Nitrosospira lacus: one gene and its partner. The protein of the gene in region 1 binds, or shares a complex with, the protein of each later gene. Links are inferred from orthologs where the notes say so. Each region holds a gene or a part of one and is shown on either strand. Other genes may lie near its edges.

What was found.
Region 2: the proteins of EBAPG3_RS04975 (region 1) and uvrB are in contact, whole or in part, in a crystal structure (PDB 7EGT), measured with the Thermus thermophilus proteins. The link is inferred for Nitrosospira lacus from one-to-one orthologs. Residues at the interface, in WP_096412145.1 of Thermus thermophilus: His654, Arg656, Phe657, Gln666, Asp668, Glu669, Lys680, Arg681, Leu682, Ser683, Lys685, Tyr686, Ala687; in WP_096411307.1 of Thermus thermophilus: Glu23, Leu25, Arg26, Asp27, Gly28, Glu29, Arg30, Phe31, Arg55, Glu326, Asp327, Phe328, Glu379, Ser382, Gln383, His398, Gly400, Arg401.

What each region holds. Positions count from the first base shown.
Region 1 is NZ_CP021106.3:1,123,514-1,138,592, reverse strand. Bases 9,987-12,958 are described here. They hold EBAPG3_RS04975 (UvrD-helicase domain-containing protein), read right to left. Parts: upstream 12,613-12,958; coding sequence 10,360-12,612; downstream 9,987-10,359. Other genes in these bases: EBAPG3_RS04970 (phosphoribulokinase), read right to left, coding at 12,826-12,958; EBAPG3_RS04980 (BPSS1780 family membrane protein), read left to right, coding at 9,987-10,351. Also shown: EBAPG3_RS05035 (cupredoxin domain-containing protein), read left to right, coding at 513-989; EBAPG3_RS05030 (DUF411 domain-containing protein), read left to right, coding at 986-1,471; EBAPG3_RS05025 (c-type cytochrome), read left to right, coding at 1,477-2,094; rplS (50S ribosomal protein L19), read right to left, coding at 2,272-2,676; tRNA (guanosine(37)-N1)-methyltransferase TrmD, read right to left, coding at 2,718-3,488; ribosome maturation factor RimM, read right to left, coding at 3,491-4,003; rpsP (30S ribosomal protein S16), read right to left, coding at 4,026-4,292; polA (DNA polymerase I), read right to left, coding at 4,531-7,272; EBAPG3_RS04995 (LOG family protein), read left to right, coding at 7,292-8,020; EBAPG3_RS04990 (DUF2782 domain-containing protein), read left to right, coding at 8,074-8,436; EBAPG3_RS04985 (homoserine kinase), read left to right, coding at 8,620-9,570; more of EBAPG3_RS04980, read left to right, coding at 9,629-9,986; more of EBAPG3_RS04970, read right to left, coding at 12,959-13,698; rplM (50S ribosomal protein L13), read left to right, coding at 14,075-14,509; rpsI (30S ribosomal protein S9), read left to right, coding at 14,513-14,905; EBAPG3_RS04955 (hypothetical protein), read right to left, coding at 14,911-15,079. UniProt on the Escherichia coli protein: A helicase with DNA-dependent ATPase activity. Unwinds DNA duplexes with 3'-5' polarity. Translocates on single-stranded DNA with 3'-5' polarity. Initiates unwinding more efficiently from a nicked substrate than double-stranded DNA.
Region 2 is NZ_CP021106.3:2,197,259-2,212,354, forward strand. Bases 5,968-8,956 are described here. They hold uvrB (excinuclease ABC subunit UvrB), read left to right. Parts: upstream 5,968-6,415; coding sequence 6,416-8,497; downstream 8,498-8,956. Other genes in these bases: EBAPG3_RS09930 (pyridoxal phosphate-dependent aminotransferase), read right to left, coding at 5,968-6,321; EBAPG3_RS09940 (NrfJ-related protein), read right to left, coding at 8,544-8,888. Outside these bases: flagellar biosynthetic protein FliR, read left to right, coding at 1-574; EBAPG3_RS15200 (PEP-CTERM sorting domain-containing protein), read right to left, coding at 648-1,421; EBAPG3_RS09915 (hypothetical protein), read left to right, coding at 1,882-2,970; EBAPG3_RS09920 (hypothetical protein), read left to right, coding at 3,089-3,730; EBAPG3_RS09925 (alkaline phosphatase family protein), read left to right, coding at 3,735-5,084; more of EBAPG3_RS09930, read right to left, coding at 5,128-5,967; EBAPG3_RS09945 (hypothetical protein), read left to right, coding at 9,157-9,375; EBAPG3_RS09950 (hypothetical protein), read right to left, coding at 9,418-9,918; EBAPG3_RS09960 (PEP-CTERM sorting domain-containing protein), read right to left, coding at 10,431-10,826; EBAPG3_RS09970 (hypothetical protein), read right to left, coding at 11,634-11,831; EBAPG3_RS09975 (DHA2 family efflux MFS transporter permease subunit), read left to right, coding at 12,205-13,617; EBAPG3_RS09980 (glycosyltransferase), read left to right, coding at 13,780-14,505; EBAPG3_RS09985 (hypothetical protein), read left to right, coding at 14,812-15,096. UniProt on the Escherichia coli protein: The UvrABC repair system catalyzes the recognition and processing of DNA lesions. A damage recognition complex composed of 2 UvrA and 2 UvrB subunits scans DNA for abnormalities.

The DNA of each region.
Region 1 (15,079 bases):
GGCATGGCGCTTATATAGAGCGGCCGGTTCGGCTCGTAGCATAGCATTCGCCAAATTTGTAACGGGGTTATGTGGAGCTTGTTTATTCCAGCCTGTAGACGCTTGGCGGCTGGCTGGTCTATATTTCGCCGCTTTTTTTGGCCGATGGAACAACTACCGCTTTCACTTTCAGAAAATTCTCAATATCTATCGTGGCCCGGCCCTTCTTTTCGCTTCGATTCTTCAAATCCCCGGGCTGCCAAGCCGATGAAATGATCAAAGCATAGGAACTCCAGAACCGCTTTTCAGTCTATCACGGCGTGACACTACATCTTGCCAATCCTTGTCATCAAGACATTTTAACCATTGATAACGGCACAAGGAAATAAATACATTCGTGCCCCGCGACGAAAAGCACATCAGATAGACTAAAATGGGCGACTGCGCATTTTTTTGCTATATTGGGATAAATAATAAGATTGATGCTTAAAAGAAAGAAGGTGACGCGGAATCTCTACAGAAAGGAGGATCACATGAAACACCTATTGATCGCATCTGCGTTAGTCTTGAGCTTGATCTCGGCCGGAACCTCTGCTGATGAAAATCGTCCGGGGGGCGAAGGTATTGTCGGCAGCCCCGGCGATCCCGGCAAGGTGTCGCGCACCATTGAAATAACCATGGTGGATAACCGCTTTAAACCATCTGAAATAGACGTGAAACAGGGTGAAACAATTAAATTCGTGCTTAAGAACACCGGCAAGAAAAAACACGAAATGATGATTAGTACTCCCGAGGATATCGATAAGCATGGGAAAATGTTGAAAAAATTCCCCGATATGGAGCATCCCGATGAACCCAATATGATTTCCGTCAGTCCGGGCAAGACCGGGGAACTGGTATGGCATTTCACTGAAGCCGGCATAGTCGACTTCGCCTGCCCGCTGCCGGGTCACTTCAAGGGTATGAATTTTCCGGGTATGAAAGGAACAATCAAAGTAGAGGCCAAATGAAGAAACCAACTCACACATTAATCGCCGGATCTATTCTGATCGGTGTCTTGTCGGCTATTGCTGCCAGCGCTGGTGCGACAACAACAGTCGAAGTCTACAAGAGCGCAACCTGCAAGTGCTGCGCAAAATGGGTCGACCATATGCGTGCGAATGGCTTTACCGTCAATACCCATGATGTGGGCAACAAGGAGGTACGCGAGCGTGCAGGTATTTCCACCACGCTTGGTTCATGTCATACCGCTCTGGTTGATGGTTATGCGATTGAAGGTCATGTGCCCGCGCAGGACATCAGGCGGTTTCTTAAAGAACGTCCCCGCGCTATTGGCCTGACCGCTCCGGGCATGCCTCACGGCTCCCCCGGTATGGAGGGCGCGCGCAGCGATCCTTATGATGTGCTTCTAATCAATAAGCAAGGCGATACTACTGTGTACAGCCGCCATCTTCCATCTGACCCCAAAGAATCCCTGATGAGATTGAAATGATGAGCATGAAATCTCCTCTCACTGTCGCTACTCCTGCGAACCAGCAAAGAAAATTTGCCAGCATGGGCCTCCGTTATTTTCTTCTGGCAGGCATGACAGTTGTCTTTATCGCTGCTTGCGGTGAATCGAAGCCTCCTGCCGCTGCGTCGGCGCCCGCTGCTGCACCAGCGCCCGCAACTGCCGCACCGGACGTGCCCTCTGCCGGCTCAACCACGCCCCCTGCCGAACCGGCACCATCTGTCGCGGCGCCGGTGGAGCCAAAAAACCTGGCGGCCCGTAAGCTGGATCCGGAGAAAATAAAGCGCGGTGAGGTTGTTTATCGCACGAATTGCGCCAACTGTCATGGACCAAATGGGGAAGGCACGCCAGGCTGGCGAAATCCGGGAGCTGACGGCAGGTACCCGCCACCGCCACTGGATGGCACTGCCCACGCTTGGCATCACTCAACCGAGACACTGGAAAGAATGATCCGGGTAGGCAGTCCGGCGGATATCGGCGGCATGCCAGCGTGGGATGGCAAGTTGACAAATCAGCAAATCGATGACGTGATTGTCTGGATCAAATCACTGTGGCCAGACGAAGTCCACGATATCTGGCACAAGGAAATCGAGAATAAACCGTAACCGAAACAGGATTGAATGTGATGGGTGGTTAGGCTGGGCAGGTGCCAGCATTGGCTACCTATGAAGTTGCGACCGGGATCGCCTATGCACGCGGGCGGGGCACTGGGCATCGCATATGAGCCATGGAGCCCCCCGATGCCGACCCCGGCGCCCCTACAGGATCAGGGGCATTGCAATCTAACCTTGGGCCGGCCCTATTTTCGGCACCGCATTCTTTGCTGCAGCACGAGCCGGAAGCTTCTCGCGAATGCGGGCAGACTTACCGGAACGATCCCGCAGGTAATATAGCTTGGCGCGGCGGACATCCCCACGACGTTTGATTTCCACGCTGGCAATTAGCGGTGAGTAGGTCTGGAAAGTCCGCTCCACACCCTCGCCGCTGGATACCTTACGCACGGTAAAAGCCGAATTGAGGCCGCGATTGCGTTTAGCGATAACGACGCCTTCATAGGCTTGCACGCGCTTACGGTCGCCTTCAACCACTTTAACGTTAACGATTACCGTATCTCCGGGAGCAAAATCCGGAATTGTCTTGCCAAGACGGCTGATTTCTTCGTTTTCGAGTTGTTCGATCAAATTCATTTTGCCACTCCTTACTTTATTTCACTTGGTTTCTGTTGATTTCAATTCGATTCATGGGCGTGCTTGAACTCTTCCAGCAATTCCGCTTCCTCTCCGGTCAAGCCCCGTTCAACTTTCAGCGCCAGCAGATCCGGCCGTCTCAGCCATGTCCTGCCCAGCGATTGCCGCAAACGCCAGCGTCTGATGCCGGCGTGATTGCCGGACATGAGAACTTCCGGCACGAATTCTCCCTGATAGACTTCCGGTCGCGTGTACTGGGGAAAATCAAGCAGTCCACTCACAAATGAGTCCTGAACGGCTGAGTCAGCGTCTCCCAGCACACCGGGCATTTGCCGCACCATACTGTCTATCAGCACCATTGCCGCGAGCTCTCCTCCAGAGAGCACATAATCGCCGATGGAAATTTCGTCATCCACCTCACGCGCTATCAAGCGCTCGTCCACGCCTTCATAGCGCCCGGCGAGTAGCACCAATGATGGCAGTTCGCACAGCTCCATCACCAGGTCATGGTTCAACAGCCGCCCCTGGGGAGAAAGATAGATTACCTTCGTCCCGTTAATGCCATTACCTGCCTGCCTGATCCTTGCCGCGGTGACGGCTTTTTCCAGCGGCTGTGCCAGCATCAGCATTCCCGGGCCGCCGCCATAAGGACGATCATCCACCGTACGGTGATTATCTTCAGTGAAGTCGCGCGGGTTCCAGGTATGCAACCGGTAGATCCCGTTTTCTTTCGCCCTGCCGGTTATACCGTATCGGGTGACGGCATCAAACATTTCGGGGAACAGTGTAATGACGTCGAACTCAAAAGCCACGGCTAGTAGTCCATGCCCCAGTCCACCGTTATCCGGCAAGCCTTTAGATCCACCTTAACGATCACCTGACTGACAAAAGGAATCAATCGCTCCTTTTCACCTTCCATCGGACTTTGCACTTGAAGCACATCGTTGGCGCCGGTTTCCAGTAGTCCGGTCACTTTCCCCAATTCCTCATCCCGCAGATTAATGACTTCAAGGCCGATCAGATCCGACCAGTAATAGCCATCCTTACCGCTTTTGGACAAACTCGGCAACTGGCTGCGAGGTACCGCGATCTGCTTACCCTTCAACCGCATTGCCGCAGTACGGTCGGCATATGACTCAAGTGCGGCCGTCAATGTACTCCCGTGAACTTCGCATCCGGTGACTTTTACTTCGTGCCATTCCCCATTGCCTTTACCCAGCCACCAGACCGGATAGTCAAGCAGTCCATCCACATATTCAGTATAGGGAAAAACCTTGATCCAGCCTGACACACCGAAGGGGCCGATAATACGCCCCATCACCACCATTGGCTCGACTGCTTCGCCTGATTTAGGTAATTCCCGCGGCTTTTTGTTTTGCACCAAACTGCCTGACCAACCTTGTAACGGTATCGGATAGCCGTGCACCCTGCGATTGCCAATGGGTGACACGATCCAATTGAACACGCAATGCTTCTTCGCCTTCAGCCGCCCTAGGGTTATAAAAGCCAATGCGCTCAATGAACTTGCCGTCCCGGGCGTCTCGGGAATCCGCTACTACCATATTGAAAAACGGGCGTTTCTTGGCACCGCTTCGCGCCAGTCGAATAATGACCATGTATATGCCTATGTGGGTCCGGAACCGAAAAGGGTGTGATTTTACGGTAATTTTTGCCCTATTAGCAAGTTATACTCCCAAATTCGGTGGTTGATCATTGATTTTCGAGTTAAGCACCATGATTCACAAAGATTTTTTGTGGTATGCAGGATTCAGGATAATATTGCCCGACGGTATCACATACTCCCCATTGGAAGAAAACACGCTCCATGGGAGATTTGTTGAAGAGCACCTTAATCTAATGCGCCTGCTCCCAATTCGGGCCTACCCCCACTTCCACCAGCAGCGGCACGTCGAGTTTCGCCGCGCCACCCATTAGCCGCGGCAGTTCATCCTTTACAGTTCCGGTTTCATCATCCGGCACTTCCAGTACCAGCTCGTCATGGACTTGCATGATCAGCTTGCTCCGCAAGCCCGCTTTGGCCAGCCAGCCATGCGTCGCGATCATGGCAAGCTTGATGATATCGGCCGCAGTACCTTGCATGGGGGCATTGATTGCTGCACGTTCCGCTCCTTGTCTGCGATTACCGTTGGAACTATTGATTTCCGGCAGCCACAGCCTGCGTCCGAATACGGTTTCGACGTAACCGGTTTTTCTGGCGGTCTCCCTGGTATGTTGCATGTAATTCGCAACCCCCGGATAACGGGCAAAGTACCGGTCCATGTACGCACGTGCGGCTGAGCGTTCAACCCCGAGCTGCGAGGCGAGGCCGAATTCGGACATGCCGTAAATCAGCCCGAAGTTGATGATTTTTGCATAGCGGCGCTGCTCATTGTTCACCGCTTCCAGCGCGACACCAAACACTTCCGCGGCGGTCGCGCGATGTATATCCTCGCCTGCGGCGAACGCTTTGAGCAATCCCGCATCCTGCGATATGTGCGCCATGATGCGCAGCTCGATCTGCGAATAATCCGCGGAGATAATGCGATGCCCCGGTGCAGCGATAAATGCTTCGCGGATACGGCGTCCCTCGGCGGTGCGTACCGGAATGTTTTGCAGGTTGGGCTCATTGCTCGCGAGCCGCCCGGTCACCGCTACCGCCTGCGCATAATTGGTGTGCACGCGTCCGGTGGCGGCATCCACCATGCGCGGCAGCTTGTCCGTGTAGGTGGATTTGAGCTTGGCAAGCCCGCGGTATTCGAGCAGGACTTTTGCCAGGGGATAATCCAGCGCGAGCTGTTGCAGCACGTCTTCGTCGGTGGACGGTGTCCCGCTTGGCGTCTTCTTGATAACGGGAAGCTTGAGCTGGTTGAACAGTATCTCCTGAATTTGCCGGGGTGAATTCAGATTAAATGGCTGCCCGGCAATAGCGTGGGCCTGGCTTTCCAGCGACAGCATTTTCTCACCCAGTTCGCGGCTTTGGATTTCCAGTAATTTCAAGTCCAGTAATACGCCGTTACGCTCCATTTCAAACAGGATGTTCAGTACCGGCATTTCGAGTACGCGATAGATATAATCGAGCTTTTCGTCCTTCATTATTTCGGGGTACATGTGCTGATGTAGTTGCAGCGTGATATCGGCATCTTCCGCCGCATATTGCATCGCGCGTTCGATATCCACCTGATCAAAACCTATACGCCCGGCCCCCTTGCCGGTGACCTCATCATAGCTAATGGTTTTGGCTCCAAGATGCCTCAACGCAAGATTATCCATATCGTGCGGACGGTGGGATTCCAATACATAGGACTGCAATAGTGTATCGTGGACAATTCCGTTCAAAGTAATGCCATGATTCGCAAAAATGTGCTTGTCATACTTGAGATTCTGTCCCGCTTTGGGTTTGCCCGCATCTTCCAGCCATGGTTTGAGTTTATTGATCACGAGATCGACCGGCAGTTGCGGTGGGGCGCCTGCATACCGGTGCGTCAGCGGCAGATAAGCCGCCTGATGAGGCTCAATGGAAAACGAGATTCCGACGAGTTGCGACTGCATCGGATCCAGCCCGGTGGTTTCCGTATCCAGCGAAACCAGTGGCGCGGCATAGATACGTGCGATCCATTCATCCAGTTGGGACTGGGTCAAAATGATCTGATAGTCCCCTGACGTAGCCGAAGATCGCCGATTCGCATCCACTGGCTGATACCCGGCGGCCAAGGGCGTATCGCCGATCACTTGCGGACTCGCTGAGTCCGCCTCCTGCCGCATTTCCCGCAACCAGGTTCTAAAATCCAGCCGCTCATACAACTCGGCCAGTTTTGCGGTATGCTGCGGTTGCAGCCCAAGATCGTGTACATCGACAGGTAATGCGACGTCGCACTTGATGGCCAGTAATTCACGCGCTCGACTCAGCCAAGCGAGCGCCGCACGCAAATTTTCACCTACTACACCGCCAATTTCATTGGCATGCGCGATGAGATTATCCAATGTGCCATATTGGGTGAGCCATTTCACCGCAGTTTTGGGACCCACTTTTTCCACGCCCGGAATGTTATCCACCGCGTCACCCACCAATGCCAGATAATCGAGCATGCGTGCTGGTGTCACACCAAATTTGGCAAGCACTGCCGCTTCGTCGAGCGTTTCGTTGCTCATGGTATTGATCAGCGTCACTTGCGGATTCACCAGTTGCGCAATGTCCTTGTCGCCGGTGGAAATGATGCAGCGCATGTTTTCGTGCACGGCTTGTTTAGCCAGCGTACCAATCACATCATCCGCCTCCACGCCTTCCACGATCAGCATTGGCCAGCCCATGGCGATAATGCACTCGTGCAGGGGCGCAATCTGCGCCGCCAGATCGGGGGGCATTGGAGGGCGATGCGATTTATATTCCGCATAGAGGTCGTCGCGAAAAGTCTTGCCTTTTGCATCAAATACGCACGCGCTATAATGGGCCTGGTAATCCTTGTGCAAACGGCGCAGCATGTTGAGCACGCCATAAATCGCACCGGTTGGCTCGTTATTGCGGTTGCGCAAATCCGGCAGCGCATGGAAAGCGCGATACAGGTAAGATGAGCCATCAACCAGCAACAATGTTTTCATTTAACTCCAAAGGTTTCCAATGAGCACGCAAGACAAGTTAGCCCGTACCATGACAAATGATTTTCGGGAAAAAACCTGGTCGGCAAGGGAATCTTGGCGCGTGTTCGGCATTATGGCAGAATTTGTCGAAGCCACGGAGCGCTTGAATTCGATTCGGCCCGCGGTCAGCATTTTCGGGAGTGCACGTACGCTTCCCGATCATCCCAACTATATATTAACCGAGCAGATTGCCCGGCAATTGTCGGATGCCGGATTTTCCGTTATTTCGGGAGGCGGTCCGGGGATCATGGAAGCAGCCAACAAGGGTGCTTATTTTGGCACGTCGCCGAGCATCGGTCTGAATATCCAGCTCCCGCACGAACAACATCGCAATATTTACCAGGACGTCAGCCAGACTTTCCGTCATTTCTTTGCGCGCAAGTACATGTTCGTAAAGTTTGCCACGGCTTATGTGGTGTTACCGGGTGGATTCGGCACGCTGGATGAACTCATGGAAGCGCTCACGCTGGTTCAGACCGGGAAGACCCGGAAAATGCCGATTATTCTGGTTTGCTCGGACTTCTGGCGCGGGATGATCGACTGGCTGCGGCATACCCTGGTAACCGAAGGCATGATCGCCCCGGAGGATATGGATTTGATACAGGTGATCGATGAACCCCGCGAAGTGGTCAAGGCGATATTCCGGTATTATGAAACCAGCGGCTTCGAGCCTTCCGCAGCGGAACGGGAAGTTCAGCTCAATCTGTAAAATCCGTATCATTTTCAGATAGAATGGGTGCGTTGACCCTGCCAGGAGCAGCCATGCGTCTAATAATTCTCGTCGTGTTATTGAGCGCTGCCCTGTCGGCGGCGGCGCAATCCAAACCCAAAGACTTGCGGCCGATACCTGAAGTGCCGGAACCGCCCGAAATAGCGTTGCCTTCGCCGGGCGCCGACCAGGATGATGCCGCGCTTGAACCCCAAGTTACTATTACCAGGCGCGGAGAGGATAAGATCGAGGAATATCGTATCAATGGGCGTCTCTACATGATCAAAGTGACTCCCCGCATTGGTCTGCCGTATTACCTGATCGACAACCAAGGGGACGGGACATTCTCCGCTGGCGGCTCCGGGGGGCTCGATCAGAATATCCGGCCTCCGATGTGGATACTGCGCCAATTCTAAATCCAATCCGGTGATTGGGCAGGACGCAGGGATGCGCAAAATCCATGCGGATCATGACGGCCAATTGATGAATGAACTGAAAAATGAAGCGGCCGACCGCCGGATTTAGGTTAAAATAGCGGTAAAGAACAAGAAGATCGCAGAGTCTTATACGACTTCTTCTCCCCCCTTTTCCTCTCGCTCATGTCCGTCTTCACTACCGTCACCCAACAGCAGCTTTCCGCATGGCTGAAAAACTATCCGCTGGGCACGCTGACTAATCTGCAAGGCATCTCCTCCGGCATCGAAAATACGAATTACTTTGTCACCACCAGCCAGGGGAGGTATGTTCTTACCCTGTTTGAAAAGCTGACTTCGTCCGATCTGCCGTACTACCTGAATCTGATGGCATATTTGTCGCAACGCGGCATTCCTTGTCCTTGTCCGGTAGCCAATCTTGACCACGGGTTTCTTGGCGAGCTTAATCATAAACCAGCGAGCATCGTTACCTGCTTGCCCGGCAAATCACAGGAACATCCTACTCTCGCGCATTGTGCCGAAGTCGGCGCACTCCTTGCGAACATGCATCTGTGCGGTCTGTCCTATCCCGAAAAAATGGAGAACCCGCGAGGTCCCGAATGGTGCAAAGCCACTGCCCCCAGTGTCATCCCGTTTCTTACGGCGGAAGAAATAACGATTCTGGAAAAGGAACTGCATTTTCAGTCGCTGTATCATTTCGATGATCTGCCGTGCGGCGTGATTCATGCGGATCTATTTCGCGACAATGTACTATTCACCGGCGATACGATAGGGGGAGTGATCGATTTCTACTTCGCCTGCAATGATGTGTTGCTGTACGATATTGCCATTACGGCCAATGACTGGTGTCTGCGTGAAGATAGCGAGTTGGATGTAAAACGTGCGCTGTCGCTACTCGAGGCCTATCACCGGATCCGCCCGCTTACCGCTATCGAGAGGGGCGCCTGGCCGATAATGCTGCGAGCCGGGGCTCTGCGCTTCTGGCTATCCCGGCTGCACGATTATCACTTGCCGCGCATGGGAGAACTCACTCATGCCAAGAACCCCGCTCACTTTATGCGCATATTGAAGAACCACGCGGCATCCCACGCAAGACTGGCACAAGTTTGGGTGTAAGCGGTAAACCGCACGCCAGGATTGGACAGCAGGCGCTACTCTACCGGAGATAAAGAAAATGGAAGTCAGGCAGGTCGATGCAAAACAAGGGTGGCAATGGATTGTGACCGGCTTTTACATATTCCGCCAAATCCCGCTGACGTGGATTTTACTGTGTGCCACTTTGCTTCTTATCGCCGCCACGTTGTCGCTTATTCCAATGGCGGGGCAATTTATTTTCACCCTTCTTTCACCCGTGTTTCTAGCGGGGCTGATGATAGGATGCAGGGCCTTGGAACAGGGCGAGAAACTGGAGATTGCGCATTTGCTTGCAGGTTTCAGAAACACCCCTGGACCGCTGATCACGATAGGAGGAATTTATCTGGTAGGACAGGTGCTCATTCTCGGGGTGTTCATGCTTGTCGGAGGCGATGTATTGATGGATCTGCTGATAGAAGGAAAACGGGTTGACGAAAATGAGCTGAAAAATGTCTCCGGCGATATGCTGTCCGCCTCGCTGGTAGGACTGACGCTTTCCATTCCGCTGATGATGGCTACCTGGTTCGCACCTTTGCTGGTGGTATTCAAGGGCATGGCCGCGATAGATGCAATGCGGGTAAGTTTTCTTGCCTGCCTGAAGAACATCATAGCGTTCCAGGTCTATGGCATTACGCTGGTGGTGCTGGTGATACTCGCCGCGATGCCCTATGGTCTGGGATTGTTTATACTGGTGCCGACCCTGTTTGCCTCTATCTACGCAAGCTACAGGGATATTTTTGCAGATACGGCCGCATTAGCCTGAGCGTTGAATCAGGCAGGTGTCAGTTTGGCATATTCGAGCAATAACCACTTCGTGCCGGTGCGGCCGAACCTGACCTCAACACGGGAATCCGCACCGTGACCTTCGCAGTTGACTATCACTCCCGCGCCAAACCTGGCGTGAGTCACATTCTGTCCTATGCGCCATTGCGATGCCGCCGAATCTCGAATATCCGCTGGGCGAGCAGGAACGCCATGACCAGGCTCATGGATTACCCGGCCTGACCCTTTCCTTCCGGTTCCCCAGTCTTCATTCCTGATCGCCACCTTTTGCACGGGTTGCAGCCACTTGAGCAAACTATCCGGAATTTCGTGCAGAAAACGAGAGGGGATGTTATAGCGGGTCTGCCCATGCAACATGCGGCTTTGGGCAAAACTCAGATACAAGCGCCGTCGTGCCCGGGTAACTGCTACATACATCAAGCGCCTTTCCTCTTCCACGCCCCCCACTTCGTTGCGGCTATTATCGTGGGGAAACAAACCTTCTTCCAATCCGCTCAGAAATACACTGTGAAATTCAAGTCCCTTGGCGGAGTGCACCGTCATCAACTGCAGCGCTTCCTGACCGCCACCAGCCTGATGCTCGCCCGCTTCCAGCGATGCATGACTCAGAAATGCCGTGAGGCTGTCATCCTCGGCTTCATGCACGAAGCTGGTGGCGGCATTGATTAACTCGTTCAGATTCTCCAGGCGGTCCGCTCCCTCGCGCTCAGCGCGATAATATGCCGCCAATCTACTATGCTCCAGCATATGTTCGACGACTTCCGGTAATGGCAATTTTTCGCAAACCTGACGCATCGACTCGATCAGCGCAACAAAACCCTCAACTCCTTTCTTTGGCTTGTCCAGCCACGGTTTACTCTCAAGCCTGACCTGCGCTTTATCTCCCGAATTCGGGCCGAAGGCCGCATCACCTCTATACTTGTGCCCCATTGCCGCCCACAAACTGCCGCCCTGCCGCCCGGCCTCGTCCTGCAGCTGCTCCACGCTGCGCATGCCGATCCCGCGTACGGGAAAATTGATAATCCTGAGCAGTGCGTTATCATCCTCGGGATTTGCTATCAGGCGCAGATATGCTAGGGCATGCTTGATTTCCTGGCGTTCGAAGAAACGCATGCCGCCATATACCCGATACGGCAGTGAAGCATTGAACAAAGCATGCTCCAGCACGCGCGACTGTGCATTGGAACGGTACAGCAAGGCTATCTGCGATAGGACGACGCCTTCGGCGCGTAGCGACTTCACCTCCTCCACGATGAAGGAAGCCTCGTCAAAGTCGGTCGGAGCGTTATACACGCGTATTGGTTCGCCATGGCCCTCCGATGTCCAGAGATTTTTGCCGAGTCGGCCGCTATTGTTGCGTATCAGCGTGTTGGCCGCATCCAGAATGTTGCCATGCGAGCGATAGTTCTGCTCCAGCTTGATGATTTTAGAGATACGGAAATCTTTCTCGAAATCTTTCATATTACCGGTGTTCGCGCCACGGAACGCATAAATGCTCTGATCATCATCGCCAACCGCAAATACCGCGGCCCGGTTGCCGGCGAGCAGCTTCAGCCACTTGTATTGCAAGCGGTTGGTATCCTGAAATTCATCCACGAGAACATGATCAAAGCGGCCACGATAGTGCTCGCGCAAATGCTCGTTGCGTGTCAGCAGCTCATAACTTCGAAGCAGTAGTTCAGCAAAATCCACCACGCCTTCCTTATTGCACTGCTGCTCGTAGAAACGATAAAACTCCACCATCTTGCGTGCGAAATCGTCGTAAGTTTCGACCTGCGAGGCTCTGAGCCCTTCTTCCTTGGCATTATTGATAAACCATTGCACCTGGCGGGGGGGAAACTTTTCGTCGTCCGCGCCCAGAGCCTTCAGCAAACGCTTGATCACCGCCAGCTGATCGGCGGAATCCAGAATCTGAAAAGCCTGCGGCAACCCGGCATCCTGATGGTGGGCGCGCAGCATGCGGTTGCACAGGCCGTGGAACGTTCCTACCCACATGCCACGGGTATCGATCGGCAGCATGGAAGCAATGCGGACAAGCATTTCCTTCGCCGCCTTATTCGTGAAAGTGACAGCTAGTATGCCGTGAGGACTGACTTGACCAGACTGGATCAAATACGCAATACGGGTAGTGAGTACGCGCGTCTTGCCGCTGCCTGCGCCGGCCAGCACCAGCGCTGACTGGTGCGGCAAAGTAACGGCTTCAAGCTGTTCAGGATTTAATTCTGAAATTAGTGCAGACATTGGAGGGAAACTATTTCCACTTAAATATCACCGCAATTATTTGAGCTTCATCAAGCCGTATAGAAGGAAGAAGGGCAAATAAATACTGAATTTCGGGTGAAGTTCACGTGGCGTGGAGTGGAGGGAGTAGAACAGCCCGAGGAGGCGATCGGCGATGCGGATCGCCCCCTCTCTTCAAATAAAAAAATACCCTTATCGGCAACGGCTGCTGGATTATTTGCTCCGGCTTTTCGCTACAAGATCCAGAATCAGCGGTGTCAGTATCAATTCTATGGCCAATCCCATTTTCCCGCCCGGGACGACAATTGTATTCGGACGTGACATGAACGAATCATGAATCATGGCAAGAAGGTAAGGAAAATCGACGTTCTTGGGATCGCGGAAGCGGATCACGACAAAACTTTCATCCAGGGCCGGGATATCCCGCGCAATAAAAGGATTGGATGTATCCACTGTCGGGACCCGCTGAAAATTGATATGGGTTCGTGAAAATTGCGGAGTAATGTAATGCACATAATCGTGCATACGGCGGAGAATGGTATGAGTCACCGCCTCCGCCGAATAACCGCGCGCATTCATGTCGCGATGGATTTTCTGGATCCATTCCAGATTGACAATAGGTACGACTCCCACCAGTAAATCCACATACTTCGCCGCATCGGCGGTATCGGTTTTTACGCCGCCATGCAAGCCCTCATAAAACAGCATATCGGAACCGGGCTTTATGGATGACCATGGAGTAAATGTCCCGGCCTTCTGCCGATAAGGCGCGGCTTCTTCATCATTGTGCAGATACAGGCGCGTACTGCCGCTGCCACTCTCGCCATATTCTTTGAATAGCGCCTCCAGCTTCTCGAACTCATTGGCCTCGGGACCGAAATGACTGATGGGATGACCACCGTCCTTTTCCGATTCCGCGACGGCTGCCTTCATTGCATCACGATCATAACGATGAAAACTGTCGCCCTCTACCACCGCAGCAGTCAGTTTCTCGCGACGAAAAATATGCTCGAAACTATTTTTGACTGTCGATGTACCGGCACCTGATGATCCAGTAACGGCGATAACAGGGTGTTTTTGTGACATACAAACGCTCCTCGGACAATAAGATAATAGGATGTTACCGAATTTTTCATGCCGATTTTTACGGCATTATTCTTTTAACATGATACCTGTTTTCCCAAAAATTTTGGTGGGAATAGATAAACATTCATGCCTCCGGGCCGCCATAGAAGCGGGTAACACAGAAAAATGCCCGGATAAAATGACGCGGTATCCGGACAAAATGTGCCGCAACTTGCGGCAGGTATGATGGGTACTGGCGAAAACCGCTGCGCGGACGAGGTGCCGGCGGCGGTGACATATTCTTTTCCCGGAATCCATTAGCGAAAGGCCAGTTTGACATTCGGCCGGGTCTGGCATAAAATTCGCGGCTTTATTGAAATAAGCAAAGGCGGGCGTAGTGAAAACCTTTTCAGCCAAACCACATGAAGTAATCCACGACTGGTTCGTGATCGACGCGGCGGACAAGGTGCTCGGGCGCCTCGCTGCGGAAATCGCCCATCGGCTGCGGGGTAAACATAAACCCATCTTCACGCCTCATGTGGACACCGGCGATTTTATCATTGTTATCAATGTCGATAAGCTGCGTGTCACCGGAAATAAGATGGAAGATAAAACTTATTACCGCCATAGTGGCTACCCCGGTGGTATTTACGAAACCAGTTTCGCCAAAATGCACGCACGCTTTCCCGGACGCCCTCTGGAAAAGGCGGTAAAAGGCATGCTGCCAAAGGGTCCGCTCGGCTATGCCATGTTAAAGAAACTTAAAATCTATGCTGGTGCCACGCATCCGCACGCGGCGCAACAACCGCGACAACTCGAAGTCAGGGCTTAAATTATGGGAACAACGTATAACTATGGTACCGGCCGTCGTAAAAGCGCGGTGGCGCGAGTATTCATCAAGCCGGGCAAGGGATTGATTACAGTCAATGACCGTCCCGTCGACGAATTCTTCTCCCGTGAAACCGGCCGCATGGTGGTTCGTCAGCCGCTTGAGTTAACCGGAAATCTCACAAGCTTCGACATCGTGGTCAACATCCACGGGGGCGGCGAATCGGGGCAGGCGGGTGCGGTACGCCACGGCATTACCCGCGCCTTGATTGACTTTGATGCCACGCTTAAACCCGTATTGAGTAATGCCGGACTGGTAACGCGCGACGCGCGCGAAGTAGAGCGGAAGAAAGTAGGGCTACGCAAAGCACGCCGGCGTAAACAATTTTCCAAACGATAAGTTTTTTACGTGTCCCATGCTGAAAAGCCGCCCGTTTCTGGCGGCTTTTTTACTTGTTGCTTATAATCCCAAATCTGGCGGTTGCCGCTTATTTCCCAGGTCGGCGCCATGGACGCAAAGAGTTTGCCCCATCGAGGCTTCACCGTCATGGCGAGTTCGTTGCGCAGCGAATTT
Region 2 (15,096 bases), 1.1 Mb from region 1 along the record:
ACTGGCGATGGGCTTTGCGGTACGTATCGTATTCAGCGCGGTGGAGATGGCTGGCGAAATAGCCGGCCTGCAAATGGGCCTGGGTTTTGCCACTTTTTTCAGTCCCCGCAGCGACGGCAGCACCCTGGTGGTGGGCCGTTTCCTTGGCTTGCTGGCGACGCTCACCTTCCTTGCCATGAATGGCCATCTGCTGATGTTGTCGGTGCTGGCGGAGAGTTTCAATGTATTTCCCATTTCCGCAGAGCCGTTCTCGGCTGGCGGCTGGAAGATGCTCGCGGAATGGGGCGGCAAGATTTTCGAGGCGGGCCTAAGGCTCGCGCTGCCTGTGGTCACCGCGCTGCTTATCGTCAACCTGGCGCTGGGCATTCTCACCCGTGCCGCGCCCCAGTTGAATATCTTCGCGGTAGGTTTCCCGATCACGCTGATGGTGGGAATGACGGCATTGATGCTGTCGCTCCCTTATTTTATCCCCGTGATCGAGCGGTTGATTACGGAAGCACTGGAAATCATGCTGGAGGTGGTCCGCGCCGCTGCCGTCCACGCCTCAGGCAACCCGCCCAGAGCTTTGTCGTGATAGCCTCACTTTTCAGATTGTGACTCAGCGCATCGCCTTCATCGCGAGTGACCTGCTAGCCAGTTCATAGAGATTACTTGCGGCGGCGTACAGCTACCAGACTGGCCAGACCGATCCCCAGCAAGCTCCATGAGGTGGCTTCGGGCACCGTGCTTTCAGCGAGCAACTTCGGAGACTGATCCAGTAAGAAATATTGGCCTAGAGTGGACTCCGCAGGAGGAAAACTGTTATCCAGGCTGGCGATTGCAGCTGCATCAAACGCAAAGTTGTCCGTGGTGCCAGCAACGAGTGAATCGGTTTGCTGGAATCCCGAGATATTCCTGACTTTTTTGAAATTGGATATCGTTCCGACGACCTGGAGCAATCCTTTACCCGAGTCGAGATTCTCTCCACCCAGAAACGATCCGCTACCCCTGGCATCCAGGAAATTTCCCGTTCCACCTGTTATATTGAATTGGGTATTCGTGAACATGAATACCGAAGGAAAGCTCGTTGGCGTGAATAAACCGCTATAGTCGGCAAAGAGCTCATCACCACTCGACATGGTAAACGTCATGTGTCCGCTGAAAGAAAAATGGTCCGAAAAGGGAATGATACAATCCCTAGCCGAGAGCGTAACCCCCCCCAAGGGGATGCTTATTCCAGTACCGCTGGTCGTGCCTTCCAATGGCGTAGCGCAGGGGGATGAAGGATTGAGGACTGTAGGGCTCACGAACTCTTGTATGACCGCGCTTATCGACAGAGTGGCGCTCATCACGTCTGCGGCGGTGATCGACATGATCATCGATGCAGCCAGCAGGGCAGAAGCTCTATGATGCTTTATAAAATTCGAATTGGCTGTTTTCATGTAATTCTTGGTTCCTTGTAAGCGGCCACGGAATGCCGGGGCAAATCTTATAATGCCTAATTCCTGGGGTCAACTCAACAATAGTAAATATATCAATATATTATCATGATCTTTACTTTTATCCGGCATTTGCAGCTCTTTTAGCGTTACCGTTATTGCTTCCCGCGAAAGGCTTGTGTGCATACACTTGGAGTGGCAGTTCCTATAAAAGCATGTCACTCGAACACGCTGTGAATATTTGATTCTGCATACCTTGTTCGTTGCGCGATATACCGCACAAACCATGCGCTTCATTTCATCCAGCTGCCGGACTGAGGATTCTGGGGGTAATCAACATTGAACTTTCCGGAATTGATGCTAAAGTAAATTACACGTTAATATAATTAAGATGAGATGCAATGGATATACGCAATCTCCGCTTATCACCGTTTTTCGTTATAACTGGCAGGAGTTAATAAAGATGCCTCAACTCGACCACGCCACTTTCATTAATCGTCTGAAGGGAAAGTCCATTGATGCCGGGGCATTGCAGGGCGCTTACCCTGACTTGAACGTGAGGGCCATCGCGGGTAACGGTGTTATCACGGGCACCCCCCAGAATCTCGAGAAATTGTGGGAAATCATCGATAACTATGATCATGATGGCAACGTCAATACCATCTCCGATGCACCGGCCTTGTCCATAGCGAACTGGCTATTTGCCAAGACGGGAAGTACTGGATCTGCGAGCGGCGAAATGGAAAATTGGAGAAAGGTCGCCGAATTCGGCGACAGGAGCATCACAAGCCACAGCGATGCCCATAGATCCGCTATCGATAACACCGGTATTGGCCTCTACTACGGTGATCATTCGCCTTTCCGCGAGAATATCCTGAGGGGGGACCGGCAGGGCCTCCAAACGCAGTTGGACGACATGGGTGCGGGGAACTGGCGAATGGAATCCATCGAGCCGGGAGCCGTTATCATTGAAAGCACATCCGGTCAGTCTGCCCGTCTCCAGGAGAGTTCGTGCATTGGCTGGGTAATTCAGAATGTCAAGACGGCCTATGAGGGCGCCGGCAAGGGGGCGCGCTTCGCAGAAATCGACAGCAGGGTGAAGGCTGCCGATCTGCGCGGCACCGTCCTGTGCGAGGAGCTGCAGAAAGATGGCTGGACGGCTGTGTTCTACTCGCCGCGAACCGCCGAGGATCTCACGGATTCGGGTGAGCGCGAAAAACTGGGCGCGCTCAACATGGCAAAGGCCGGCGCGCGCGTGTGGAAGTCGCCAATTCCTGAGTCGAGCGGTGTGCGCTGCGACGCGGTTATCACCGGCTACCGCGATATTACACCGGACAGCAATACCGAGGCGCTGCTGGAGAAGCTGGAGAATGCGCCATTCTTCGTCGGCGTGGCCAATGGTGGCATCCACACTTTCGTGGGGCACAATGGAAGTGTCTGCGATTTTCACTGGACTGCTCAGCCTGACGACAGGAATGCCATGACCGAAAACCCCATTCGTGAATGGAAATGGGATACGGGACTCTACATGGTGCCGCCGGGATACTGGTAAAAACGCCGCTGCCGGTGTACGTGAATTTCTTTTTTACCATTCAATCCACCTCAGCCGATCCAAAGGGATCGGAACAAGAGCATGAAGCTTTCGACGAAAAAAGTCTGGGATAACGCAAATGCCTGACCGATTTGCGGTATGGGCGACCCTGCTGGCGACACCCCTGATCGTGGGTTGTGCCCAGATCAAGTCCTTTACGGTGGCGCCGAGCACCATTTGTCCCGGTGAGTCGGTCAGGGTTGACTGGCTTGCTTCAGGCAATTCGGGCAACGCAACACTGGACTCGGTTCCAGTACTGGCAGGCACGGGGGAGGTGCCTGAGGAAGGATCCCGATTTTTTACGCCCGGACAAAACACTCGCTTTATACTCAAGGTTCCGGGCGCGCTCAAGAACGCTCAGCGCGAGTGGGACGTGCAGGTGGTCCCGGACCAGAGTTCGAGACTGCTGGGAGGTATTGCCCAGTGTGGCGGCGAACCTCGATCGGTATCGGCTTCATTTACAATTCAGCGCGAAAGTACTTCAGCACGTGTTCGCGCGATATTGATCACGAATAACTACCCCCGGCCATTATCGATCAGTAAAGATGGCATGGAAGTTGATATTCCACCGAGTGGCGCAACAGACGGTTTTAAAAATACCTCCATAATCGGTACCTGGACAATTCGCAGTCCCGTCGGTCCCGGCGAAGCATGCGATAACGCCCTCAAGGCGGTTGCACGCCGGTTGACTATCAAAACACAAATGAACTGCGGAGAGTAATTCCATGGCGATCCTTGATCAGATTGAGACCATCGTGATCGTAATGCTGGAGAACCGTTCTTTCGACCATATGCTGGGGCATCTCAGCATGGCCCGGTTCGGTAATCGGAGAGATGTCGCAGGTCTGGTCGAACCCGAAGCAAATCTGGATTACACCAACTTTCTCGATGGGCAGGGTTACCAGCCCTTCGAGTTGAAGGATGGACCGCTGCCGCACGATTTGCCTCATAGCAGATCTCTGGTGGCAGCTCAGTTAGGGACACCCGGCGGTCCCTTCACGATGAGCGGTTTTGTCGAGGCATATTATCGTGCCACCGGAAGCAAGGTAAACGATCCGCCACCAATGGGTTTTCTTTCACCTGCCGATGCGCCCATGTCGAGTTTTCTCGCGGCGCAATATGCCGTGTGCGACAACTGGTTCGCGCCGCTGCCAACAGATACCCAGCCAAACCGTTCGGTGGCTTACACTGGTTACTCCCTGATCGAGGATACGAAACCGCGTCCTATTCCTACCATCAGGGGGAGCTTCATCTTCGAGTGGCTGAAAGCGCACAACGTCAGTTGGCGCGTATATCACTGCGGAATATCGTTCTTCACACTATTTGATCAGTTCGATGAAGTGCTGGGGCCCAACTTCCGGAGCTTCAGACAATTCCCGGGAGATTTCGAGACCGAATCGGTGTCGGAAATGCCAAAAGTCATATTTATCGAACCCGAATACAGCGATTCGCCTGTCCATTTCGGCTGGACCGCCAATGACAATCATCCACCCACGCCTGTCGGTCCCGGCGAAAATTTTCTGCGCGATATCTACAGGCTGCTGACCAGGGATACCACCAAATGGAACCGCACGTTATTGATTACCACGCATGATGAGCATGGCGGGTTCTTCGACCATGTTCCGCCCCTCGCGATTCCCGCCCCGGTGCCACCCGGCGCGCTCTTTCAAGCCGGATTCGAGAGCACGGGCCCCAGGGTTCCGGCACTCATCGCCTCGCCATGGATCGCGCCAGGCACTGTATTCAAGAGTGCAATGGATCACACCTCCATATTGCAATTATTGTCCGAGAAGTTCGCGGGCACCCCGGATTATAATGACGAAGTCAAACGGCGTAGAAAATTGGGAATACAGAGCGTGTCGCAAGTACTGGCTGAGTCGCTTGCCCAGCCGAGAGCCGATATTCCACCACCGCCGCAGGATGTCATTTCAAGTTCAGTCGTGCTGATGCCATCTGCCGAACCGCAGACCGAAAGTCAGCAGGCTTTTACCGACGCGGCGAAGAAACTGTTGCGATATGACCGCGCGCGCTCTCTCGAGAAGTATCCGGAACTCGTGCATCTGCCGGAAGAATAGGATTTCCCGAAAATGTAATCGTTATCCGATCTCCGGCAGGCTGTCAGCCAAGCACTTTCGCAATGCGCCGCAACGCATTTTCCAGGTTGGTCATGGTGGTGGCGAAGGAAAGCCGGATATAGCCTTCGCTGCCGAATGCCGATCCGGGTACTACCGCCACGCCGCCATGTTCGAGCAGGTATTCGCTGAAAGCGATATCCGTAGAATCATTAATCACTCTCTTGGCATGCAATTCGCGGATTGTCTCCCGGACATCGGCAAAAGCATAGAACGCGCCTTCGGACAGCAGGCATCTGACACCAGGAATGTCATTGAGCGCGCCGGTAACAAACTGATTGCGTTCCCTGAACGCTTCCACCATGGGCACAATACACGATTGGTCGCCGTTAAGCGCCATTTCGGCCGCGGCCTGTGAAATGGAAGCAGGATTGGAAGTGCTCTGGGACTGGATATTTTCCATGGCGGTAATGATATGCGCCGGACCACCGCAATACCCGATGCGCCATCCGGTCATCGCATAGGCCTTGGATACGCCGTTAAGCACCATGGTACGGCCGTACAGGGCAGGGCAGGCATTGAGGATATTCACGAACTTGCCGCCGGAAAGCAGTATATGCTCGTACATGTCATCGGTGGCGATCAGGATATTCGGGTATTTGAGCAGGACTTCACCCAGTGCTTTAAGCTCATCGAACGTATAAACACCCCCCGAGGGGTTGCTGGGACTGTTGATGACAAACATCCGGGTCTTGGGTGTGATGGCTTTTTCCAGTTGCCCCGCGGTTATCTTGAAGCCCTGTTCGATACCGGCTTCGATGATCACCGGCTTGCCTTCGGCAATCAGGACGATGTCCGGATAGGAGACCCAGTACGGCGCGGGAATGATGACTTCGTCACCGGGGTTGATGACGGAAAGCGTCAGATTGAAGAAGCTCTGTTTGCCGCCGCACGAAACCAGAATTTGTTTCGCGGTATAGTCAAAATCATTGTCGCGTTTGAACTTGGCGATGATGGCGTTTTTCAGGCCGGGGGTGCCACCCACCGCCGTGTATTTGGTGAAGCCCTTATTAATGGCGGCAATGGCCGCGTCCTTGATATGCTGCGGGGTGTCGAAATCGGGTTCTCCGGCGCCAAGCCCGATGATATCCTTTCCTTCCGCCTTGAGCTTGGCAGCCCGGGCGGTGACGGCAAGAGTGGGGGAGGGCTTGATGGCCTGAACGCGCTTTGAAAGTTCCACGATAATGTCCTTAGTGTCCTCGCACAGATGCGGGTTGTGTCGGCATGATAATATAGACCGATAATCAAAAAATATTGAACCGCACATTATACCTGTGATCATTACCTTTCCCAATAGCCCCTACAAGCTGCATCAATCGTTTTCCCCTGCTGGTGATCAGCCTGAAGCCATCGACAAGCTGATGGAAGGGATAGAGGACGGCCTTGCGTTCCAGACGCTGCTGGGCGTGACGGGCTCCGGCAAGACTTTTACCATGGCCCACGTAATTGCACGGCTTGGCCGCCCCGCGATCATCATGGCACCGAACAAAACGCTGGCGGCTCAGCTCTACGCAGAAATGCGCGAGTTTTTCCCTGAAAACGCCATCGAGTACTTTGTCTCCTATTACGACTATTATCAACCGGAGGCCTATGTCCCTTCGCGCGACCTGTTCATCGAGAAGGATTCCAGCATTAACGAACACATCGAGCAAATGCGCCTGTCCGCCACCAAGGCACTGCTTGAGCGGGATGATGCCATAATTGTCGCCACCGTATCATGCATATACGGTATCGGCGACCCAGTGGATTATCACGGCATGATTCTGCATCTGCGCGAAAATGAAAAAATCACCCAGCGCGAAGCCATACAACGCCTGATTGAAATGCAGTATGAGCGCAATGAGTTTGAGTTCGGCCGTGGAACCTTCAGGGTGAGGGGTGACGTGCTCGACATATTTCCGGCGGAAAGTTCGGAAACCGCGGTGCGCGTCTCGCTGTTTGACGATATTGTCGAAAGCATGGTGTTGTTCGATCCTCTCACCGGACGCACGCTGAAGCAAGTATCGCGCTATACGGTTTATCCCTCCAGCCACTATGTAACGCCTCGGAGCACTACGTTGCGCGCCATCGGTACCATCAAGGACGAACTGAGAGAGCGCATCGATTTTTTCCAGAAAAACCATAAGCTCGTGGAGCTGCAACGTATCGAACAGCGCACTCGCTTTGATCTGGAAATGCTCAATGAACTGGGTTTCTGCAAAGGCATCGAAAATTACTCGCGGCACCTTTCGGGGAAAAAACCGGGGCAGCCGCCGCCTACTCTGATAGATTATCTGCGCCCCGATACGCTGATGGTGATTGATGAGAGCCATGTGACCATCCCGCAGGTGGGTGGAATGTACAAGGGAGATCGTTCCCGCAAGGAAAATCTGGTGGAATATGGCTTTCGCCTGCCTTCCGCACTGGATAACCGGCCATTGCGGTTCGATGAATTCAGGAAAATGATGCCGCAAACGGTATTTGTCTCCGCAACCCCTGCGGAGTTCGAGCGTGTGCACAGTGGCCAGGTGGTGGAACAGGTTGTGCGCCCCACCGGTCTGGTGGACCCTCAGATCGAGATTCGTCCCGCAACTACCCAGGTCGACGACCTCATGTCGGAAGTCGGCCTGCGCACTGCAAAGGGCGAGCGGGTGTTGGTGACAACGCTGACCAAGCGCATGGCCGAGGATTTGACCGATTATTTTTCCGATCATGGCATCAAAGTGCGCTACCTCCATTCCGATATCGATACCGTGGAGCGGGTGGAGATCATTCGTGATTTGCGGCTGGGAAAATTCGACGTGCTGGTGGGTATCAATCTTCTGCGGGAAGGATTGGACATTCCGGAAGTGTCGCTGGTAGCGATACTGGATGCCGACAAGGAAGGATTTCTGCGTTCCGAACGCTCACTGATCCAGACGATAGGCCGGGCAGCGCGCCATATCAATGGCACTGCGCTTCTCTACGCCGATAAGATTACCGATTCCATGCGTCGCGCCATGGATGAAACCGAGCGGCGGCGCAATAAACAAATCCTGTTTAATCTTGAGCATGGCATTACGCCGCGAAGCGTGCACAAACGTGTCAAGGATTTGATCGATGGCGTTTACAACATTGAAACCGCGCAACAGCATTTAAAGGCGGCACAGGTACAAGCCCGTTATGATTCCATGAGCGAGGTGCAACTGGCGAAAGAAATCAAGCTGCTGGAAAAGCAGATGCTGGATGCAGCAAAGAATCTTGAATTCGAGCAAGCAGCGCAATATCGTGATGAGTTAAAAAGATTAAAAAACAAGCTGTTCGTAGGATTTGTTGAACCTGAACCTGAGGTAAGCCGGGAAAAGACAGAACCGGCCCTCAGGAAGGTGAATAAATAACTTTTAAATCAATTACATGAATCGGAGTATTAAAGTTAATTCATACCTATTTGACGATTGTGGCAGAGTTGACAAAAATAATCTGATCGAAGGTACGATTCAGTGTTTTGCTATAGAAGTTTTTCATGACCAGACTTTGCTCGAAACGCACACGATCACCCGCCTTTACCCGGGTCGTGGGTGCCGCAATCCAGAAACGTTTTTCGGTGGTCGCCAATTCCATATAGGTATAGTCTGGAGCATCCAGGGTTGAAAGGACTTTGCCTTCGTTGGCCGGCATTCCTGCTGCCGTGTTCGTAGCACTGCCTCCCGCCTTCTCGGCAGCCGCATGCAACGGGCTCGCCAGCGCGATCCCGATGGAGAAAGCGACCGCAATATAAGATATTTTCAAAACCGCCTCCAATTTTATTGGGTAAATTTTCCAGACGGCATGATACACCTCAATTCTCCGGATTTCCAATTGAAATACCCAAGGTAATGGCGGGAGGCTCGCTTGTAGATCCAATTGCGATGGGGTGTTCCGGTATTGAGAAATCCTGTTCCGGATAAGTGGGAGTAGGGCTGGGCGGTAACGAAAATAAATTTCTGAACGTCCCCGCGAAGCATGTTGCTGGTAAAATCAAACGATACTATAAACATCAAGGCATGGAGGCCGGATTATGGAATTTGAATGGAAAGTGGTTGATGAGCACCATCAGGAGGTATTTGCAGACAAGCATGTCAGAGGTTTGCTATGGGTTACATCCGCCGGTTTTTCATTTTGGCATAGCTATCCCAACCCGGCGGTGGATCTCTCCCATGTAAAGACTATCGACGAGGCAAAAAAGATTGTAGAAACCACGCTGCGATTAGAGGAATACTCACCACCGGCAAGCTAAGCCAGCGGCAATATGCTCCATCGATGCTCGTTTTAAGGTTTCTTAAGGCTTTCCAGTCCAGGGGTCGATTCGGGTATCGTTCCGGGAGCTCGTCCGGGAATCTGCTCCAGGAACATTCCGGGGATCAAAGACAAAAATGGAGGGGGCTGAACTATCCAGCAGGGTCGACGAACCTGGCGAGGTTCGTTGCATCACCGTAACGCTTGGGCCCAGCAACGATTCGGTCGCGGCCTGAGCGGGTTGTGACGAAGATTGTCCGGCGTTGATACCCGCCGGTGCATTTTTCCGTGCGCAAATTGCAGCGCCTTCTTCTGCGCTCCTTCCCGCTTTCTGCTCCGCGGCTTCACAGGCCAGCGTTTGATAGACAGACATGAATTTCGATGCTTCCGCGTAACGGCCGGTTTTCATCAGTTCTTGCACGTGAAGCTGGGCTTCCCTGAATTTGCTTTGAGCATCTGGTGATTGATAAATTGGATTTGTTTCCTGGGCCTGTGCAATGGTTGCAGTCAGCGCCATGAAGATAGCCGGAATGATAAACTTCACGTCTTCTCCTTCTTATTGAGAAAGGCTGGGCTCCAGTCCAAGAAGAAGACGTCGCCCATAGTTTCTATAACCAGAACAATATCCCGAAATATAGCTCAATGTTACTCTATTGACAGACTGCGGCGGTGAAACGTGATTGCCAATTGCCAACGTTTCATATTATCAATTATAGAAGGTGGAATATATATTTATCAATGGCTGTTGTGGCTTGGAAATCAAAGAAAAACTGGAGGGCAAGAGAGAGGAGTTCAAATACTGCGACGCCGGAACGAAGCTTATGAGCAGGATCTCGAAGCGTCCGGGGTGGAAGGCGATATGGTGGACCAGGAATATGTTGTTTCAGATTGGATTCACGCAGGAAGAGAATCCGCAGCCAGGACCTTACCGGCGTGAAATATCAATCAGGCAAATCAAACCCGATACCGATTTGATCATCACATCGACTTTCGGGATTCAACTAACAAGAAAATGCAAACCACGGGCTGTGTAAATAGTCCTCATGCGTAGCTTTTTCATTGCTTGCGGTTGCGCGCCGCAAATAGACCAATCAAACCAATACCAACGAGTATGAGGCTGCCGGGCTCGGGCACTGTGCTTACATTGCTGAATTGCACAGGCAATTGATCGTGATGCTTTAGGCGATCACTGTCCCACGTAGGGCGGGTAACAATGGAATCCGGTAGGCGCCCAGGCGGCGGGGTCCATCCTTTACCAGGGGTCTGCCGATGCTTTCTATGGGATGGATGATCGGGATTTTTACCTGATGCATTACCCGACGTTGGATTCCATTCTTTATCAAAGGCTTTGGTATTTGTCCGGTCCGATTGGCTCTTGTCTTTTTCCCCCGCCTGCACTCCGCTTATTGCCAGAACACCCATTAATAGCGTGATCCCGATCTTTGCGCGCATTATTATTTTTCCTTATTAAAATTAATTCTCCATCATTTCAGCATCAAGAATATTTCTCCAAACCTTATGAAGCAATAACCGTGCCAGTTGTTTTTTCTTTTTAAGGCCCTGAAAAATAGAGAAAAAATTACCAGGAAGGAAATCTCTTCAAGTGAACGTAAAAGTTTCTGACAAGTAATGCAAGTGTTGTCAGAAACTTAATTTGAAGATAAACAAGAAGTCGGGGATTTGAAACGGTTTCTGAGTAGCTGACGTAGACATAAAAGAGGCCCGGCAAGGAGTAGTTGGCCTGTGCCGGGCCAGTGGTATCTACTACAAGAGGGAGAAAAAAGCAGATACCAGTGCGTATTATCTTCTCCCTCGACCTTAACTTCTGTACGGAGCCACACATAAAGCAATTTATACTGCTGATTGGCTAAACTAAGACCATTTTTAGCCAGGCCAGCCGTTTCATGCAACTCAAGTGGCTACACTACAGCAAACGGAATTGCATGCCCCGGATATTTTCCTGGTCGGATCATTGAAAGCGAATGAATCGATTAAATCGCCAGAATCTCACCCCGATTTAATTTGCTTATAATTGATATTATGTTAAATGAACTGTAAAAATAATATTCAAGATCACCTTGGGAAGCCAGGCAACGGCTTGCCGGTAGTCTGCCAATCCTCAGCTCAGCCATCCGGCCCCCGGTTTGATGCGGCCACATAGCCATCATCACACCCAGCGCTGGAAACAAGTTGAGGCGTAATGCATTACAGCCGCGCATTCCCAGTGGCTCTCCTTGCATACTGCCTTGTCTTTTTCATTTATTCCTTCTTCTCGTCCACGAACGCGGGCCACTTCGCAAACGCAACAACCCACAGAAGTATGAGAATACCTCCAGGGATCAGTGCAAGCAGTGAAAATGCGGGCTTGAAACCCGCCCGAGCGAAAATTTTCCAAAATGGCACCACGAAAAAAATTGCGGATGCTATCAACCAAGGCAAGATCCCAGATTCATCCATGTAACCTCCTGAGGTAGAATGATGTTCAATAGTTATAGTCAAAAAGAAGCATATTGGCGATCATTGTTATGTCGACTCCTTTTGCATCATACACATGCGGGTGGCGGAGAATGCATCCTTTTTTCCCGCAAAAAGCCATCCTATTGAAGCAACCTCTTCGAATCAGGCAATATAATTCTGTTGCCGGTTTCTCATAGAGCCTATCACTGCTTAAAGTTCGAAACCGGGGACTTTGGCGCCCAGATTCTTGCAGGGCGCCGATGGAAGGCTTGCCCCCCGAATTGAATTTTCCGGCTTGAAAGACACCTAAATTTAACCGTCTTTCTGGCTCCCTCTCCTCCAGCGTGAATATTTCCACCCATTCTGTCCTCCCATGAGTAATCCCGCAATCAAGCGATATCTGCCGTGGGTCGTCGCTATCGCGTTATTCATGGAACAACTGGACTCAACCATTGTCAATACGGCGATTCCGGCCATCGCGGCCAGCCTGCATGTGACACCGTTGAGTCTGAAGGCCGTCGTCGCCAGCTATATCCTGAGTCTGGCTGTCGGTATCCCCGTGAGCGGCTGGATGGCCGACCGTTACGGAACGCGGCGGGTATTCAGCATTGCCGTTGTCATCTTTACGTTGTCATCTATTTTATGTGGTTTGGCCGTTAATGTGTCTATGCTGATAGCGGCACGCATTCTGCAGGGGATGGGCGCGGCCATGATGATGCCCGTGGGAAGGCTCGCCATCATACGAACCTTTCCCAAGTCCGAGCTGCTGATGGCGATGAACTTCGTGATCATACCGGCTCTGATTGGTCCGCTGCTGGGACCCACGGTGGGCGGTCTTATTGTGCACTGGCTGTCGTGGCGGGAAATATTCTTTATTAATGTTCCTGTCGGCCTGGCGGCACTTTTTCTTATACATCGGCACATGCCGGATTACCGTGGTGATGCGCCTCGCCCGTTGGATTTCACCGGCTTGGCTTTGTTTGGTAGCGGTGCCGCGCTCCTTTCATGGCTGCTGGAAATATTCGGCGAGCACGAGATCGGCATGACTCCAGCCGTTATTCTGTTGCTCGTTTCTCTTAGTTTGCTGGTTGCTTACGCTTGGCATGCCAACCATGCGGCTTATCCATTGCTGCGGCTTACCCTGTTTCGGGTACGCACGTTTCGCGTTGCAGTGGTCGGGGGCTTTATCACACGTTTGGGTGTAGGCGGCCTTCCCTTCTTGCTGCCCCTGCTTTATCAGCTTGGCCTGGGCTTGCCTGCCTGGCAATCGGGCCTTCTGATGATGCCTACCGCGGCTGCGGCCATGGGAATGAAGCTTCTGTCAGGGCCGATATTGAGACGGTATGGATACCGCAAGGTGCTGATTCTGAATACTGTAATGATGGGACTTACGATAAGCTTTTTTTCATGGGTGGACACGGCTACCCCGATAGCATTGATCGTGGTTCTGGGGTTGGCGCAAGGCTTCTTCAATTCGCTTCAGTTTTCCAGCATGAATTCCATGGCCTATGCGGACATTGAAACGTCTGACTCAAGCATGGCAAGCACCATTTCAAGCTCGCTACAACAAATGTCGTTGAGCTTCGGGCTTGCTTGCGGATCGTTGATTACAAGCTGGTACCTGGGTGGATTACCACAAACCGACCATCTGGCTGTGATAAACGCACTGCACTATGCATTCTTGACGCTTGGGGGACTCACCATTCTGTCATCTCTTTCCTTCTGGACATTGCACTCTCGCGATGGTGAAAGTGTCAGCAAGGGAAACTTGCAGGACATGCCATAAGCACAAATACAACGTGTACCTATATGGATGGACTGATTATAAAAATAATTCGAGCCCTGCCATGGAAAACGAGAGCCCGTTTGGACGCATGTCTTTTTCGCGCACAATATATTTCAAGGATAATGACGATGTTGACTCTACAAACCAGAATACATTTTTTCCATGCACCTCTCGATTATCATTCCAGCTTTTAATGAAGAGCGTCTGATTGAACACTGCCTGCAATCCATTTCCGCATCGCTCGCCGCAAATGACAAACCCGGTTTTACGTCCGAGATCATTGTGGTCGATAACAATTCCACCGATAACACGGCCAATTTGGCAAGGCAGGCAGGTGCGCAAGTCGTTTTTGAGCCGGTCAATCAGATCGGCCGGGCACGCAATGCCGGTGCGGCGGGGGCGACGGGCGACTGGTTGCTGTTTGTGGATGCCGACAGTATGTTAAATCCGGGATTGCTGGCCGATATCTTGCATCTGATTGAAGACGGCAAGAGCGTCGGTTGCGGCAGCATCGTGCGAATGCGGGAATTACCATGGTGGGCACATCGGATGTTGCAACTGTGGACACGGATATCGGTCCTGTTTCGTTGGGCGGCAGGTGCGCTGGTGGTGTGCCGCAGCGACGCGTTTCATGATGTCGGGGGGTTCAATCAGGAACTCTACGCTGCCGACGAAATAGGTCTGAGTCAGCAATTAAAAAAGTGGGGCCGGCGGCGCGACCTTCAATTTATTATCCTGACCAGGCATCCACTGGAGACATCGTCGCGCAAGGCCAAGCTCTATTCCGGGCGAGAAATGGTCAGCCAGATCCTGCATATCATCCTGCATCCACGCCAGTCATTACAAGACAGGAAGCAGTTGCCGATCTGGTATGACGGGCGGCGTTAAGCCCATTGACCATGTGCGATTGGAGGCAGTCCGGTACTACGTGACAAAATATGTAACTCGGTTAAAGATGTTTGCCATGGAGCGCTGGGTTGGTGACCTGGCTGGCAGTGAGCCGGCATTAATCGGGATGATCATAAGCGCACGATGAAAGCCACATCCAGGTTATGATATTTAGTCTACGATACAGAGTGTAACGCTGCAGATAGACGGTAAGCTCGGATTTTACCGCAGCTAACAGGGGGGCTGCTTGTCGTGCCCGCATTGCGGCTTTCAGAGATTCCCTTAGTAGATCAAGGAGGCTCGCCCATGAAAGAACAGCTTCGAAGCATCCGAATGAAAAGAATGTTACAGAGGCTGAGGGCTTTCGGCACGGCTTTTGGTGCTGACCTAAAGATTCCCTCGTCTCTGGCGACTAGATCATCTTCGATTCTCCGCTACCCGCCGCTTCTGCTCATTGCACTCGCCGGCTTCGCCCATGGCGAGGAATTTACTTCGCCAAACCGTCTCACGGAACAATGCCGCATTCTGCCGTCCATGCCCGGCGTTACGCTCTCCAAGGGTGATCAGGCGAAGGAAAAGGAGCTTTGCGGT